Azoarcus sp. CIB: one gene and its partner. Each later gene encodes a partner of the first gene's protein in a complex. Links are inferred from orthologs where the notes say so. Each region holds a gene or a part of one and is shown on either strand. Other genes may lie near its edges.

Region 1 (7,581 bases):
TGGCGCGGCGAAGATGATGAACAGGCGCGCGGTGTCGGCGCCGTACTGATCGACCAGGGCTTGCGGATCGACGCCGTTGTTCTTCGACTTCGACATCTTCTCGGTGCCGCCGATGACGACCGGCTGGCCGTCGGCGGCGAGTTTCGCCACGGCGATGCGGCCCTTGTCGTCACGTTCGATCTGGACGTCGGCGGGGTTGATCCACTGTTTCTTGCCGCCGTCGGCGTCGCGATAGTAGGTCTCGGCGACGACCATGCCTTGAGTGAGCAGGTTCGTGAAGGGCTCGGAGACGTTCACCAAGCCTTCGTCGCGCATCGCGCGGGTGAAGAAGCGCGAGTAGAGCAGGTGCAGGATCGCGTGCTCGATGCCGCCGATGTACTGGTCGACCGGCGCCCAGTAGTTCACGCGTCCGTCGACCATCGCTTTGTCGTTGTCGGGCGAGGCATAGCGCAGGAAGTACCACGAGGACTCGACGAAGGTGTCCATCGTGTCGGTCTCGCGGCGAGCGGGCTTGCCGCACTGCGGGCAGCTGCACTGGTAGAACTCAGGCATTTTCGCGAGCGGTGAGCCGCGGCCGGTAACTTCGACATTTTCAGGCAGCACCACCGGCAGTTGCTCGTCCGGTACTGGCACATTGCCGCAGTCGTCGCAGTTGATCATCGGGATCGGGCAGCCCCAGTAGCGCTGGCGCGAGATGCCCCAGTCGCGCAGGCGATACTGCGTGCGCTTGGCGCCGAGGCCCTTTTCCGCAAGATCGGCGGAAATCGCGTCGACGGCATCCTGGAAGTGCAGGCCATCGTACTTTCCGGAATTCACGAGACGGCCGTGCTCGCTGTAGGCGTCCTGCCACGGCGCGGTGGTGTCGAGATAGGCATCGCGCGTGGAGCCCACGACCATCCGGATCGGCAGGTGGTATTTCATCGCAAACGCGAAGTCGCGCTCGTCGTGCGCCGGAACGGCCATGACCGCGCCTTCGCCGTACCCCATCAGCACGTAGTTCGCGACCCAGACGTCCATGAACTCGCCGGAGATCGGATGGACGACGCGCAGGCCGGTCGGCATGCCCTTCTTCTCCATCGTCGCGAGGTCGGCCTCGGCGACGCCGCCGTGGCGGCATTCGTCGATGAATGCGGCGAGTTCCGGGTTGTTCGCCGCCGCCTGCAGCGCAAGTGGGTGCTCGGCCGCAACGGCGACGTAAGTCGCACCCATGAGCGTGTCGGCGCGGGTGGTGAACACCTTCAGGACGCCGGATTTGCCGATCGTCGACAGGTCGTAGGGGAAATGCACTTCGACGCCTTCGGAACGGCCGATCCAGTTCTTCTGCATCAGCTTGACCTGCTCGGGCCAGCCGGGCAGGGCGTCGAGCGCGTCGAGAAGTTCATCCGCGTAAGCGGTGATCTTCATGTAATACATGGGGATTTCGCGCTTTTCGACGACGGCGCCGCTGCGCCAGCCCTTGCCGTCGATGACCTGCTCGTTGGCGAGCACGGTCTCGTCGACCGGATCCCAGTTCACGGTGCCGAGCTTCTTGTAGATCAGGCCCTTCTTGTACAAGCGCGTGAACAGCCACTGTTCCCAGCGGTAGTAGTCGGGTTTGCAGGTGGCGAGTTCGCGGGACCAGTCGATCGCGAAACCGAGACGCTTGAGCTGCGCCTTCATGTAGTCGATGTTCGCGTAGGTCCACTTTGCCGGCGGCACGTTGTTCTGGATCGCGGCGTTCTCGGCCGGCATGCCGAAGGCGTCCCAGCCCATCGGTTGCAGGACGTTGTAGCCGCGCATGCGGTGGTAGCGCGCGAGCACGTCGCCGATCGTGTAGTTGCGCACGTGGCCCATGTGCAGCTTGCCCGACGGGTAGGGGAACATGCTCAGGCAGTAGTACTTGGGCTTGCCCGCGTCTTCGGTGACGCGGAAGGCCTGGGCGGATTCCCAGTGCTGCTGGGCGGCGGATTCGACCGTGGCGGGGGTGTATTTGTCCTGCATTTGCGGGCGAGAGTCGAGACGTGGAAAACGCGCGAGTATACCGCGAAGCCGTTGAGCCTCGTGCGGCGTCTCTGCTTGCCACGTCCGGGAGGGCTGTGGGCGGACAAAAAAAAGCATCCGGAGGGAGCCGGATGCTTAATCTCCTTTGAAGGAGAGGGAGGAAGACGGTGTCGCGGCGTGGGCCGCGGAGGTTCGGATTTCAGGCGGCCTTGCGCGGGGCGCCGGCCTGGCGCTGCCAGTTGGCTGAGAAGACGGAGACCATGTCTTCCATCGCCGTCAGCGGCAGGCGCCAGATGCGGTTCTGGCAACGCACGATCGGCGTCACGCGCGGGGCGCAGAAGGTGGCGCGCTCGCTTTCGAGCAGGCGCTGGAAGGCGCTCATCGCTTCGCCCCAGTATTCGGAATTGCCCACCCACTCCGTGGCCGCGGTCGCCTCGCGCACGGCCTGGTGCCAGAGCATCGTGGCGCGCTCGATGGTTACGCCGGCCTTGCGGGCATACCAGGGCAGTAGTTTCGGGGTTTTCATGGTCGGGTTCTCCTGATGGCCATCGTCGGCCAGTTCTTGCGTCGCGCGGATCGGCCTCTTGAGCCGGCCGTGTAGGGCGCGGTTAGTGCGATGCAGCATCGAAATTGGTTGCAATTTTCTTCGTTTCGGCGGCGCGATTCCTTGATATTTCTCAACGAATTGCTGCTCTGCACAATTCAAAAGTACGCCGATCGTTATACGTTTTCAACTGTATGTTGCATTGCCACAACGGTTTCCAGGTTCAACTGAATCGGTTTTTGGGCCTCGTCCTGGTCCGGGGGCGACGATCCGGGAAGAAACAAGGTGCCGCTCCCGGTTAGAATCGCGGCCTGAACAGGAAGCCCGCATGTCCGATCTGCTCGCCAATCTCAATCCCGAACAACTCCAAGCCGTCACCCTTCCGCCTCAGCATGCGCTGATCCTTGCCGGTGCAGGTTCGGGCAAGACCCGCGTCCTCACGACCCGCATCGCGTGGCTGGTGCAGACCGGGCAGGCCGATCCGCAAGGCGTTCTCGCGGTGACCTTCACCAACAAGGCGGCGAAGGAGCTGCTGGGCCGCCTGTCGGCGATGCTGCCGCTGTCCTTCGGCCATTCCGCACGCGGAATGTGGATCGGCACCTTTCACGGGCTGTGCAACCGCCTGCTGCGTGCGCACCACCGTGACGCCGGTTTGCCGCAGTTGTTCCAGATCCTCGATTCCGGCGACCAACTCGCCGCGATCAAGCGTCTGCTGAAGGCGCTCAACGTCGATGACGAGAAGTTTCCGCCGCGCGAACTGCAACATTTCATCAATGCCCAGAAAGAAGCCGGTCTGCGTCCGCATGCCGTCGAAGCCTGGGACGATTACACCCGACGCCGGGTGGAGCTTTTCGCGGAGTATGAGGCGCAATGCCAACGCGAGTCTGTTGTGGATTTTGCGGAGTTGCTGCTGCGCACGTACGAGTTGCTGGAGCGCAATGAACCGATCCGTCGTCACTACCAGCGTCGATTCCGTCACATCCTGGTCGACGAGTTCCAGGACACGAACCGCCTGCAGTACCGCTGGCTGAAGCTGCTCGCCGACGACGGGCGTGAAGGCGGCGCCACGTTGTTCTGCGTGGGTGACGACGATCAGTCGATCTACCGCTTCCGCGGCGCGGAAGTCGGCAACATGCGCGACTTCGAGCGCGAGTTCCGCGTCGCCAACGTGATCCGGCTGGAACAGAACTACCGCTCGCACGGCAACATCCTCGACGCGGCGAACGCGATCATCCGCCACAACACTGCCCGGCTGGGCAAGAACCTGTGGACCGAACGCGGTGCGGGCGAACCGATCCGCGTGTTCGAGGCCTATGCGGACATGGACGAGGCGCGCTGGATCGTCGAAGAGATCCAGTCGCTGGTGCGCGACGGCATGAGTCGGTCGGACGTCGCGCTGCTCTATCGTTCGAATGCGCAGTCGCGCGTGCTCGAACACCAGCTGTTTTCGGCGGGCATCGCGTATCGCGTCTATGGCGGTCTGCGCTTCTTCGAGCGTCAGGAGATCAAGCATGCGCTGGCCTACCTGCGCCTGATCGCCAATCCCGACGACGACACGGCGTTCAGCCGCGTCGTGAATTTTCCGACGCGGGGCATCGGTGCGCGTTCCCTCGAAGCGCTGCAGGACGCTGCGCGTACCTGGAACGCGAGCCTGTACTCGACGGTGCCGCACCTTTCGGGCAAGCCGGGGACGGTGCTGGCGCAGTTTGTGCGCCTTGTCGAGGATCTGCGCCGCGACACGTCACGTCTGCCGCTTCCCGAACTCGTGGACCATGTGCTTGACGCCAGCGGCCTGCGTGATTTCTATCGCAGCGAGAAGGAAGGGCAGGAGCGGCTGGAGAACCTCGACGAAGTCATCAACGCGGCGGCGAACTTCCTCGGCGAGTCGGGCGCGGATGCCGAGGCGCTCGCGCAGCCGCATGCGCTGCTGGCCGATTTTCTCGCCCACGCGTCGCTCGAGGCGGGCGAGCATCAGGCCGACGCCGGCAGCGATGCCGTGCAGTTGATGACCGTGCATTCGTCGAAGGGGCTGGAGTTCGACGTGGTCTTCCTCACGGGGCTCGAGGAAGGTTTGTTCCCGCACGAAAACAGTGCGCTCGAGAACGAGGGGCTGGAGGAGGAGCGGCGCCTGATGTATGTCGCGGTAACGCGGGCGCGCGAGCGGCTGTACCTGAGTTTTGCGCAGAGCCGCATGCTGCACGGCCAGACGCGCTACAACCTGCGCTCGCGCTTCCTCGAGGAAATTCCCGAAGGGCTGGTGAAATGGCTTTCGCCGCCCAGCCCGCGCAGCATGGGCGCGCGCAGTGGTGCGGGGATGCGCGTCGAGCCCGCGCGCTCGGGATTCGTGTCCAAGTCGGTGCAGGCGTCGCCGCGAAGCCAGGATCTGGGTGGCCTGCGGGTCGGCCAGCTGGTGACCCATGCGAAGTTCGGCCAGGGGGTGATCGTTGCGGCCGAGGGTAGTGGCGCCGATGCGCGGGTGCAGATCAATTTTGGCTCGGCCGGCATCAAGTGGCTGATGCTGGCCGTGGCGAAGCTCAGTCCCGCCTGATGTGATGGGTAGCGCCCCGCCGCGACGCGGGGCGCCGGGTCGTGCCGGGCTCAGGCCCCGTAGGTGCGCGCGAGCCGGTCGTGGAGCGCGACGTATTCCTGCGCGAGCTTGTGCTTTGGGTCGAGATGGATCATCGGGCGCGACTGCTCGTGCGACTCCTTGATCTTCACCGATGCCGAGAGGTAGGGAGCCAGCACCGGCAAGCCTTCGTCGATCAGCTCTTGTACGACCTTCTGCGGCAGGCCGGCGCGAGCCTGGAACTGGTTAACGACGATGCCTTCCACCGACAGGTCGCGGTTGTGGTCGGCCCGGATCTCCTGCACGTTCTCGAGGAGCGCATACAGCGCGCGCCGCGAGAACTCGTCGCAGTCGAAGGGGATCAGGCAGCTGTCCGCAGCAATCAGCGCGGAGCGGGTGTAGAAGTTCAGCGCGGGTGGGGTGTCGATGTAGACGACGTCGTAGTCATCGGCAAGCTCGGCGAGTGCGTCGCGCAGCTTGTAGATCTTGTAGCGCGACTCGAGCTTGCCCTGGAGGTCTTCGAGGCCCGGATGCGACGGCATCACGTCGAGGTTGGGGAAGGGGCTCGCGACGATGAATTCTTTGATCTTCTTCGGGTTGAGCTTGAAATTCAGTGTCTGATCGAAGAAGTCGGCGAGCGTGGTCTCGAGGTTTTCCCCGGAAATGCCGAGCACGTACTGGGTCGAATTCCCCTGCGGGTCGAGGTCCACCACCAGCGTGCGTTTGCCCTGGTGGGCACTGATCGCCGCCAGGTTGCAGGTAATGGTCGACTTGCCGACACCGCCTTTCTGATTGAACACCACGCGTCGCATCTTGGATTCCCTTATCGAGTCGGGTGAGATTGTGCCAAAAAATGTCGGCCGGGATACGGTTTCCGGGGGCATGGCAGGCCATTTGTCCACGTTGCGGGGGTCATCGGGTTTACCCGTACAGGGCCACTGCCCAAGCCCATGGACCTGCGCTACACTTGCGCCTCGCCGAGCGTGGTGCCGGTGCGGCGTTGATGCCGCTCCCGCGCGAGAGCTCCGCCGTCCGATCTGTGCGATTGCTCCCGGCTCCGGGAGCCCAGGACGGAATATGCCGGACAGCTGCGGATGATCGCAATTGGCGAAACGCCCGGACGGGCGTAGGTTTATCGCCGCGCAGGAAAGACACCTCAGGAACAACACATCTCACCGACCCGGAGAGGGGGAACAATGGATCAGGATTTCATCGCAGCGGCACTCGAATATCACCGTTCGCCGACGCGCGGCAAGATTTCGGTCGTTCCGACCAAGAGCCTCACGAACCAGCGCGATTTGGCGCTGGCTTACTCGCCCGGCGTCGCCGCGGCGTGCGACGCGATCGTCGAGGATCCGGCGAACGCGCGCGAATACACCTCGCGCGGCAACCTCGTTGCGGTCGTCACCAACGGCACAGCGGTGCTCGGTCTGGGCAACATCGGTCCGCTCGCCTCGAAGCCGGTCATGGAAGGTAAGGGCTGCCTGTTCAAGAAATTCGCCGGTATCGATGTGTTCGACATCGAACTGGCCGAGAACGACCCCGATAAGCTCATCGAGATCATCGCCGCACTCGAGCCCACGCTCGGTGGCATCAACCTCGAAGACATCAAGGCGCCCGAGTGCTTCTATATCGAGAAGAAGCTGCGCGAGCGTATGAAGATCCCGGTCTTCCACGATGACCAGCACGGTACTGCGATCATCTCCACAGCCGGCCTCATCAACGGCCTGAAGGTCATCGGCAAGGACATCGCGAAGGTCAAGCTCGTGTGTTCCGGCGCCGGCGCCGCCGCAATCGCCTGCCTGGACCTGATGGTTGCGCTCGGTCTCCAGCGCGAAAACGTCTACGTCTGCGACTCCAAGGGCGTGATCTACGTCGGGCGTGAAGACAACATGGAGGCCAACAAGGCCCGTTACGCACAGAAGACCGACTCGCGCACCTTGGCCGATGTGATGGTTGGCGCGGACGTGTTCCTCGGCCTGTCCACCGCGGGCGTGCTGAAGCCCGAGATGGTCGCTTCGATGGCCGACACGCCGCTGATCTTCGCGCTGGCCAACCCGAACCCCGAAATCCTGCCGGAAGATGCGAAGAAGGCGCGCCCCGACTGCATCATTGCGACCGGGCGTTCTGACTACGCCAACCAGGTGAACAATGTCCTGTGCTTCCCGTTCATCTTCCGTGGCGCACTCGACGTCGGCGCGACGACGATCAACGAGGAGATGAAGCTCGCGTGCGTGCGCGCGATCGCCGAGCTGGCTCAGGCGGAGCAGAGCGACATCGTGGCATCGGCCTATGGCGGCGCCGACCTGCGTTTCGGCCCCGAGTACATCATCCCGAAGCCCTTCGATCCGCGCCTGATCGTCAAGATCGCACCGGCCGTCGCGAAGGCCGCGATGGACTCGGGCGTCGCGACCAAGCCGATCGACGATCTGGCCGCTTACGCGGCGAGCCTGTCCGACTTCGTGTATCAGTCCGGCATCGTCATGAAGCC
Region 2 (6,047 bases), 450 kb from region 1 along the record:
GAGGAAGGGCACAAGGCCGCGTTCGCGGCATGCACCGACGACCTCGCCCCACTGGGCTTCGGTCAGATCGGCCCCCGTCGGGTTATGGCAGCAGGCGTGCAGCACGACGACAGAGCCCGGGGCGAGCTGTTCGAGCTTGACCTTCATGCCGGCGAAGTTCACGCCGCGGGTGCTTGGCTCGTAGTACGGATAGTTCTCGACCGGGAAGCCGGCGGACTCGAACAGCGCGCGGTGGTTTTCCCAGCTGGGATCCGAGATGTAGACGGTTGCGCCGGGGACCAGGCGCTTGAGGTAGTCGGCGCCGACCTTCAGCGCGCCCGTGCCGCCCAATGCCTGGACGGTGACGACCTGGCCGTTGGCGATGAGGGCCGAATCCTTGCCGAAGAGCAGGTTCTGCACGGCGGTGTTGTATGCCGCGGGGCCTTCGATCGGCTGGTAGCCGCGCGGCGGCATCGCTTCGAGACGCGACTTCTCGGCCGTCTTCACAGCTGCGAGCAGCGGAATCTTGCCGTTGTCGTCATAGTAGACGCCGACGCCGAGGTTCACCTTCTCAGTGCGCCCGTCGGCGATGAAGGCCTCGTTCAGTCCGAGGATCGGGTCACGGGGTGCCATCTCGACGGCGGCGAAGATCGAAGCGGGCATTAAACAACTCCAGGTTGGGCGGGGGGCGTCGGGGGACTGAACCTGTCGCGTTGGTGACGGTCCATCCTGCCGTGCCTTGAGCCGAGTTTTGCGAAATAATGCGCATTTGCCCGACTCTGTTTCGTCTATCGCAACAAACGGGCAAGCGCTTGAAACAGCCGGAAATTCTAGCATGACGAGTTCGACGGACAGTGTTCCGGTGGTGACTTTCGAAGGGAGTCCGTTCAGACTCCATCAGCCTTTTGCGCCCGCGGGCGACCAGCCGGCAGCGATCGATCTGCTGACCGAGGGGGTGTCCGACGGCCTGATGTTCCAGACCCTGCTCGGCGTGACCGGCTCGGGCAAGACCTACACGATGGCGAACGTCATTGCGCGCTGCGGCCGACCCGCCCTGGTGCTGGCGCCGAACAAGACGCTAGCCGCGCAGTTGTACGCCGAATTCCGGGAGTTCTTTCCCGAGAACGCCGTCGAATATTTTGTCTCGTACTACGACTACTACCAGCCGGAAGCCTATGTTCCGTCGCGCGATCTCTTCATCGAGAAGGATTCAAGCATCAACGAGCACATCGAGCAGATGCGCCTGTCGGCAACGAAGAGCCTGATGGAGCGGCGCGACGTGGTGATCGTCGCGACGGTGTCGTGCATCTACGGTATCGGCGACCCGGTCGATTACCATGCGATGATCCTGCATCTGCGTGAGGGCGAGCGCATTGCCCATCGCGACCTCGTGCAGCGACTCGTGGCGATGCAGTACACCCGCTCCGACATCGACTTCCGGCGCGGGACCTTCCGTGTGCGCGGCGACGTGATCGACGTGTTTCCGGCGGAGAATGCCGAGTATGCGGTGCGGATCGAGATGTTCGACGACGAGATCGAGCATCTGACGTTGTTCGACCCCCTTACCGGGCACCTGAAGCAGAAGCTCGTCCGCTTTACCGTTTACCCGTCCAGCCACTACGTTACTCCGCGCGCGACGGTGCTGCAGGCGATCGAGGCGATCAAGGATGAGCTGCGCGATCGAGTCAGTGATTTTCAGCGCGCGGGTAAGCTGGTGGAAGCTCAGCGCATCGAGCAGCGCACGCGCTTCGATCTGGAGATGCTCAACGAGATGGGGTTCTGCAAGGGCATCGAGAACTACTCGCGCCATTTGTCGGGGCGCGGCCCAGGCGAGCCGCCGCCGACGCTGATCGACTATCTGCCGCCGGACGCGTTGCTGTTCGTCGATGAGTCGCACGTGGCGATTCCGCAGGTGGGCGGCATGTACAAGGGTGACCGTTCGCGTAAGGAGAACCTCGTCGAATACGGATTCCGTATGCCGTCGGCACTCGACAACCGGCCGCTGAAGTTCGAGGAATTCGAGCGCCTGATGCCGCAGACGATCTTCGTGTCCGCGACGCCTGCGAATTACGAGGCGACGCACCAGGCGCAAGTCGTCGAGCAGGTCGTCCGCCCCACGGGGCTGATCGACCCCGCGGTGGAGGTCAGGTCCGCAAGCACTCAGGTCGACGACCTGCTGTCCCAGGCCAAGCGCCGTATTGCCGTGGGTGAGCGCGTGCTGGTAACGACGCTGACGAAGCGGATGGCGGAGGACCTCACCGATTATCTTGCCGAAAACGGCATTCGCGTGCGTTACCTGCATTCCGACATCGACACGGTCGAGCGTGTCGAGATTATCCGCGATCTGCGTCTCGGGGAGTTCGATGTGCTGGTGGGCATCAACCTGCTGCGCGAAGGTCTGGATATTCCCGAGGTGTCTCTTGTGGCGATTCTGGACGCGGACAAGGAAGGTTTCCTGCGTTCCGAGCGCTCGCTGATCCAGACGATCGGGCGGGCCGCACGGCATATCCACGGCCGCGCGATCCTATACGCGGACGTGGTGACGCGCTCGATGCGCGCCGCGATGGACGAGACCGAGCGACGTCGGGCAAAGCAGCTCGCGTTCAACGCCGAACACGGTATCGTCCCGAAGTCGGTGACCAAGCGCATCAAGGACATCATCGACGGCGTCTACTCGAGCAGCGACGAGCGCAATGCGAATGTAGCGCAGGAGGCGCGGGCCGAATATTTCGCGATGGACGAGAAGTCCGTCGCGAAGGCGATCCGGAAACTCGAGAAGGAAATGCAGGAACATGCCCGCAACCTCGAATTCGAAAAGGCTGCAGCAGCCCGGGACGAATTGTTCAGGCTGCGCCAGCGCGCGTTCGGCGCGGACCAGCATGGGGAGGCCTGAGAGGTGACGTCGTGACGAAAATCCTGTTCGTATGTACCGGCAACATCTGCAGATCCCCTACTGCCGAAGGTGTGGCGCGGCATGCCATCCGCGCGGCGGGGCTCGACGGGGTGATCGAGGTCGAATCGGCCGGGACGCACGGCTATCACGTCGGTGAGGCGCCCGATCCGCGCACGCGCAAGGCGGCCAAGAAGCGCGGCTACGATCTTTCGATGTTGCGGGCGCGAAAACTCGAACCGGCGGACTTCGAGGCCTTCGACCTGTTGCTCGCGATGGACACCGGGCACCTTGAGATCATGAAGCGAAACTGTCCCGACGAGCATCGCGGCAAGGTCAGGCTCTTCATGAGCTACGCACGCCGCTTCAAGGCTGACGAAGTGCCCGATCCCTATTACGGCGGCGAGCGCGGGTTCGATCTGGTACTCGACTACTGTGAAGATGCGATCGGGGGGCTCGTCGACGTGCTGAGGTCGTCGCGCTGAACGATCCTCGTGTGACCGCCTGAAATGAAAAAGGGGCGCCCGGTGGGCGCCCCTTCCTTTCCGCTTGTCGCTGCTGATCAGTGCGGTTTTTGGGTTTCAACCTGCTGCAGCGGCTCGTCGGTGATCACGAGCGAAGGCCGCGGACGCCGGCCAAGCGGACGGGCAGGTGCCTCATCGGCATGGGACTCGGTGAAGGCCTGGACCTTTTCGCTGCTCGTTTCGATCATCACGAGGCCACTCTCCGCCAGCGAGCTGCCGAGATCGATCGGTGCGGACGGCGCGTGCGCGATTTCCTGCGCCTCGGCCGTGGCGGCCTGCTCGACGACTAGGGGGGCTGCCTCGGCTTCCACTGGAGTCGGTTGCACGGCTTCGGCAAGCGCCGCCGCGGGCGCCACAGCGGCTTCCTCTGCCGGTGCGACGACTTCGGCTGGCGCCTCTTCGGTTTGTGCCGTCGGCGCCGCTTCGATTGTCGCTATTTCCTCGACGGTCGGTGCGGCATCGGCTACCGCCTCGGCGGGTGCTGCCGCTGCGATTGCACGAACAGGCATGGGCGCTTCTTCGACCTCGGCAGGCACCGCTTCCGCTGTGCTGGCGACGACAGGCAGCGGCGCCTCGGTTTCGGCGACAGTGATCACCTCGCGGGAAGGTTCGGCGGTTGCGGCTGTTGTCGCCTCGACCGCTCGCGGGGCCGGCTCCGCCTGTGCGGTTTCGCCTGCCATTGCCTCTTCGAGGGTCTCACTGCCGACTCCCGCTGCGGCCGCAATTCCCTGGTCTTCGCCTGGGCGACGGTCCCGGCGACCGCGGCTGCGGCGGCGGCGCTTCTCCGGCGTGCCTTCCTCGCCCGTCGGTGCGGCCGTTTCGGTCACGCCGGTTACTGCGACGGCCTCTACGACTTGTTGTTCGGCTGCGTTTTCGACGGCCTCGACAGGCTTGGGCTGGCGCGGTCCGCGCTGCCGGCGGCCTTCGCTGCGCTCCGCAGCTTCGGGACGCTCTGCGCGTTCGGCGCGTTCCTGGCGTTCCGCCCGTTCGGGACGCTCGGCCCGTTCGGTACGCTCCTGGCGCTCTTGCCGTTGTTCGCCTCTGCCGTTGCTGCGGGTGGGCTGCGAAGGTTCCTCACGTTCGGCGCGCTGGCCTTCACGGCGGTTGCGGTTGTTGCCGCCGCGGCGATTCTCCCCGCGTTCGCCGCGGGGACGCGCCTCGCGCTTCGACTGTGCTTCTTCCGCGGGTTGCGGAGCCGGGGTCGTCTTCTCGCCGCGCAGCCACGCAAAGAGGCGCGCAAACAGGCCAGGCTCGGCAGCCGGAGCGGCAGCAGGCTCGGGCTTAGGCTCCACCACCGGCGCGGGCTGCGCAGGGGCGATGCCCTTCACTACGGCTTCGGCGCGGGCCGGCTTCTTGTCGTCCTTCGTCGGCAGGCGCAGGTCGACTTCTGCGGGCTTGCCGACCATCTGGTAGCTGGCGAGTGCCAGTTCTTCCAGATTCAGCTGGTCGTGGCGCAGGCGGATGATCTCGTGGTGCGGCGTCTCGAGGTGGCGGTTGGGAATGATGATCAGCTGGATCTTGTGCCGGTACTCGATGTGTGCAATGTCCGAACGCTTCTCGTTGAGGAGGAAGGTTGCGACATCCACCGGCACCTGCAGATGCACTGCGCCGGTGTTTTCCTTCATCGCTTCCTCTTCGAGGATGCGCAGGATGTGCAGCGCGGACGATTCCGTGCTGCGGATGTGGCCGGTGCCGTTGCAGCGCGGGCAGGGGATGTAGCTCGTTTCCGCCAGCGCGGGGCGCAGGCGTTGGCGCGAAAGCTCAAGCAGGCCGAAGCGGCTGATCTTGCCGGTCTGGACGCGCGCGCGGTCGTGGCGCAGCGCGTCACGCAGGCGGTTCTCGACCTCGCGCTGATTCTTCTGCGACTCCATGTCGATGAAGTCGATGACGATCAGGCCGCCGAGGTCTCGCAGACGGAGCTGGCGTGCAATTTCTTCGGCCGCCTCGAGGTTGGTGCGGAAGGCCGTTTCCTCGATATCCGCGCCCTTGGTCGAGCGGCCGGAGTTTACGTCGATGGAGACGAGGGCTTCGGTATGGTCGATCACGACCGCGCCGCCGCTGGGCAGGCTCACCTGGCGCGAGTAGGCGGACTCGATCTGATGCTCGATCTGAAAGCGCGAGAACAGCGGCACATCGTCGTTGTACCGCTTCACGCGATTGACGTTGGCCGGCATCACATGGGCCATGAACTGGAGGGCCTGCTCGTACACGTCATCGGTGTCGATCAGGATCTCGCCGATGTCCGGCTGGAAGTAGTCGCGGATTGCGCGAATCACGAGGCTGCCTTCCTGGTAGATCAGGAACGCGCCAGACTGCGACTGCGCGGCACCGTCGATCGCGCGCCACAACTGCAGCAGGTAGTTGAGGTCCCACTGCAGTTCCTCGGCGTTGCGGCCGATCGCCGCGGTGCGCGCGATCAGGCTCATGCCGGGGGGGACTTCGAGCTGATCCATGACTTCACGCAGTTCGCTGCGCTCGTCACCCTCGACGCGCCGCGAAACGCCACCCCCACGGGGGTTGTTCGGCATCAGGACCAGGTAGCGTCCCGCCAGCGAGATGTAGGTGGTCAGGGCCGCGCCCTTGTTGCCGCGCTCGTCCTTCTCGACCTGGACGATGAGTTCCTGGCCTTCCTTGAGCGCGTCCTGAATGCGCGC

The links.
Region 2: the proteins of AzCIB_RS16035 (region 1) and uvrB are in contact, whole or in part, in a crystal structure (PDB 7EGT), measured with the Thermus thermophilus proteins. The link is inferred for Azoarcus sp. CIB from one-to-one orthologs. Residues at the interface, in WP_096412145.1 of Thermus thermophilus: His654, Arg656, Phe657, Gln666, Asp668, Glu669, Lys680, Arg681, Leu682, Ser683, Lys685, Tyr686, Ala687; in WP_096411307.1 of Thermus thermophilus: Glu23, Leu25, Arg26, Asp27, Gly28, Glu29, Arg30, Phe31, Arg55, Glu326, Asp327, Phe328, Glu379, Ser382, Gln383, His398, Gly400, Arg401.

Annotation. Positions count from the first base shown.
Region 1 is NZ_CP011072.1:3,599,491-3,607,071, reverse strand. The notes cover bases 2,534-5,462. They hold AzCIB_RS16035 (UvrD-helicase domain-containing protein), read left to right. Parts: upstream 2,534-2,852; coding sequence 2,853-5,072; downstream 5,073-5,462. Other genes in these bases: AzCIB_RS16030 (ParA family protein), read right to left, coding at 5,123-5,462. In the rest of the region: leuS (leucine--tRNA ligase), read right to left, coding at 1-1,980; AzCIB_RS16040 (hypothetical protein), read right to left, coding at 2,180-2,506; more of AzCIB_RS16030, read right to left, coding at 5,463-5,902; AzCIB_RS16025 (NADP-dependent malic enzyme), read left to right, coding at 6,287-7,581. UniProt on the Escherichia coli protein: A helicase with DNA-dependent ATPase activity. Unwinds DNA duplexes with 3'-5' polarity. Translocates on single-stranded DNA with 3'-5' polarity. Initiates unwinding more efficiently from a nicked substrate than double-stranded DNA.
Region 2 is NZ_CP011072.1:3,146,475-3,152,521, reverse strand. The notes cover bases 413-3,343. They hold uvrB (excinuclease ABC subunit UvrB), read left to right. Parts: upstream 413-814; coding sequence 815-2,872; downstream 2,873-3,343. Other genes in these bases: AzCIB_RS13935 (low molecular weight protein-tyrosine-phosphatase), read left to right, coding at 2,884-3,343; AzCIB_RS13945 (amino acid aminotransferase), read right to left, coding at 413-642. In the rest of the region: more of AzCIB_RS13945, read right to left, coding at 1-412; more of AzCIB_RS13935, read left to right, coding at 3,344-3,354; AzCIB_RS13930 (Rne/Rng family ribonuclease), read right to left, coding at 3,432-6,047. UniProt on the Escherichia coli protein: The UvrABC repair system catalyzes the recognition and processing of DNA lesions. A damage recognition complex composed of 2 UvrA and 2 UvrB subunits scans DNA for abnormalities.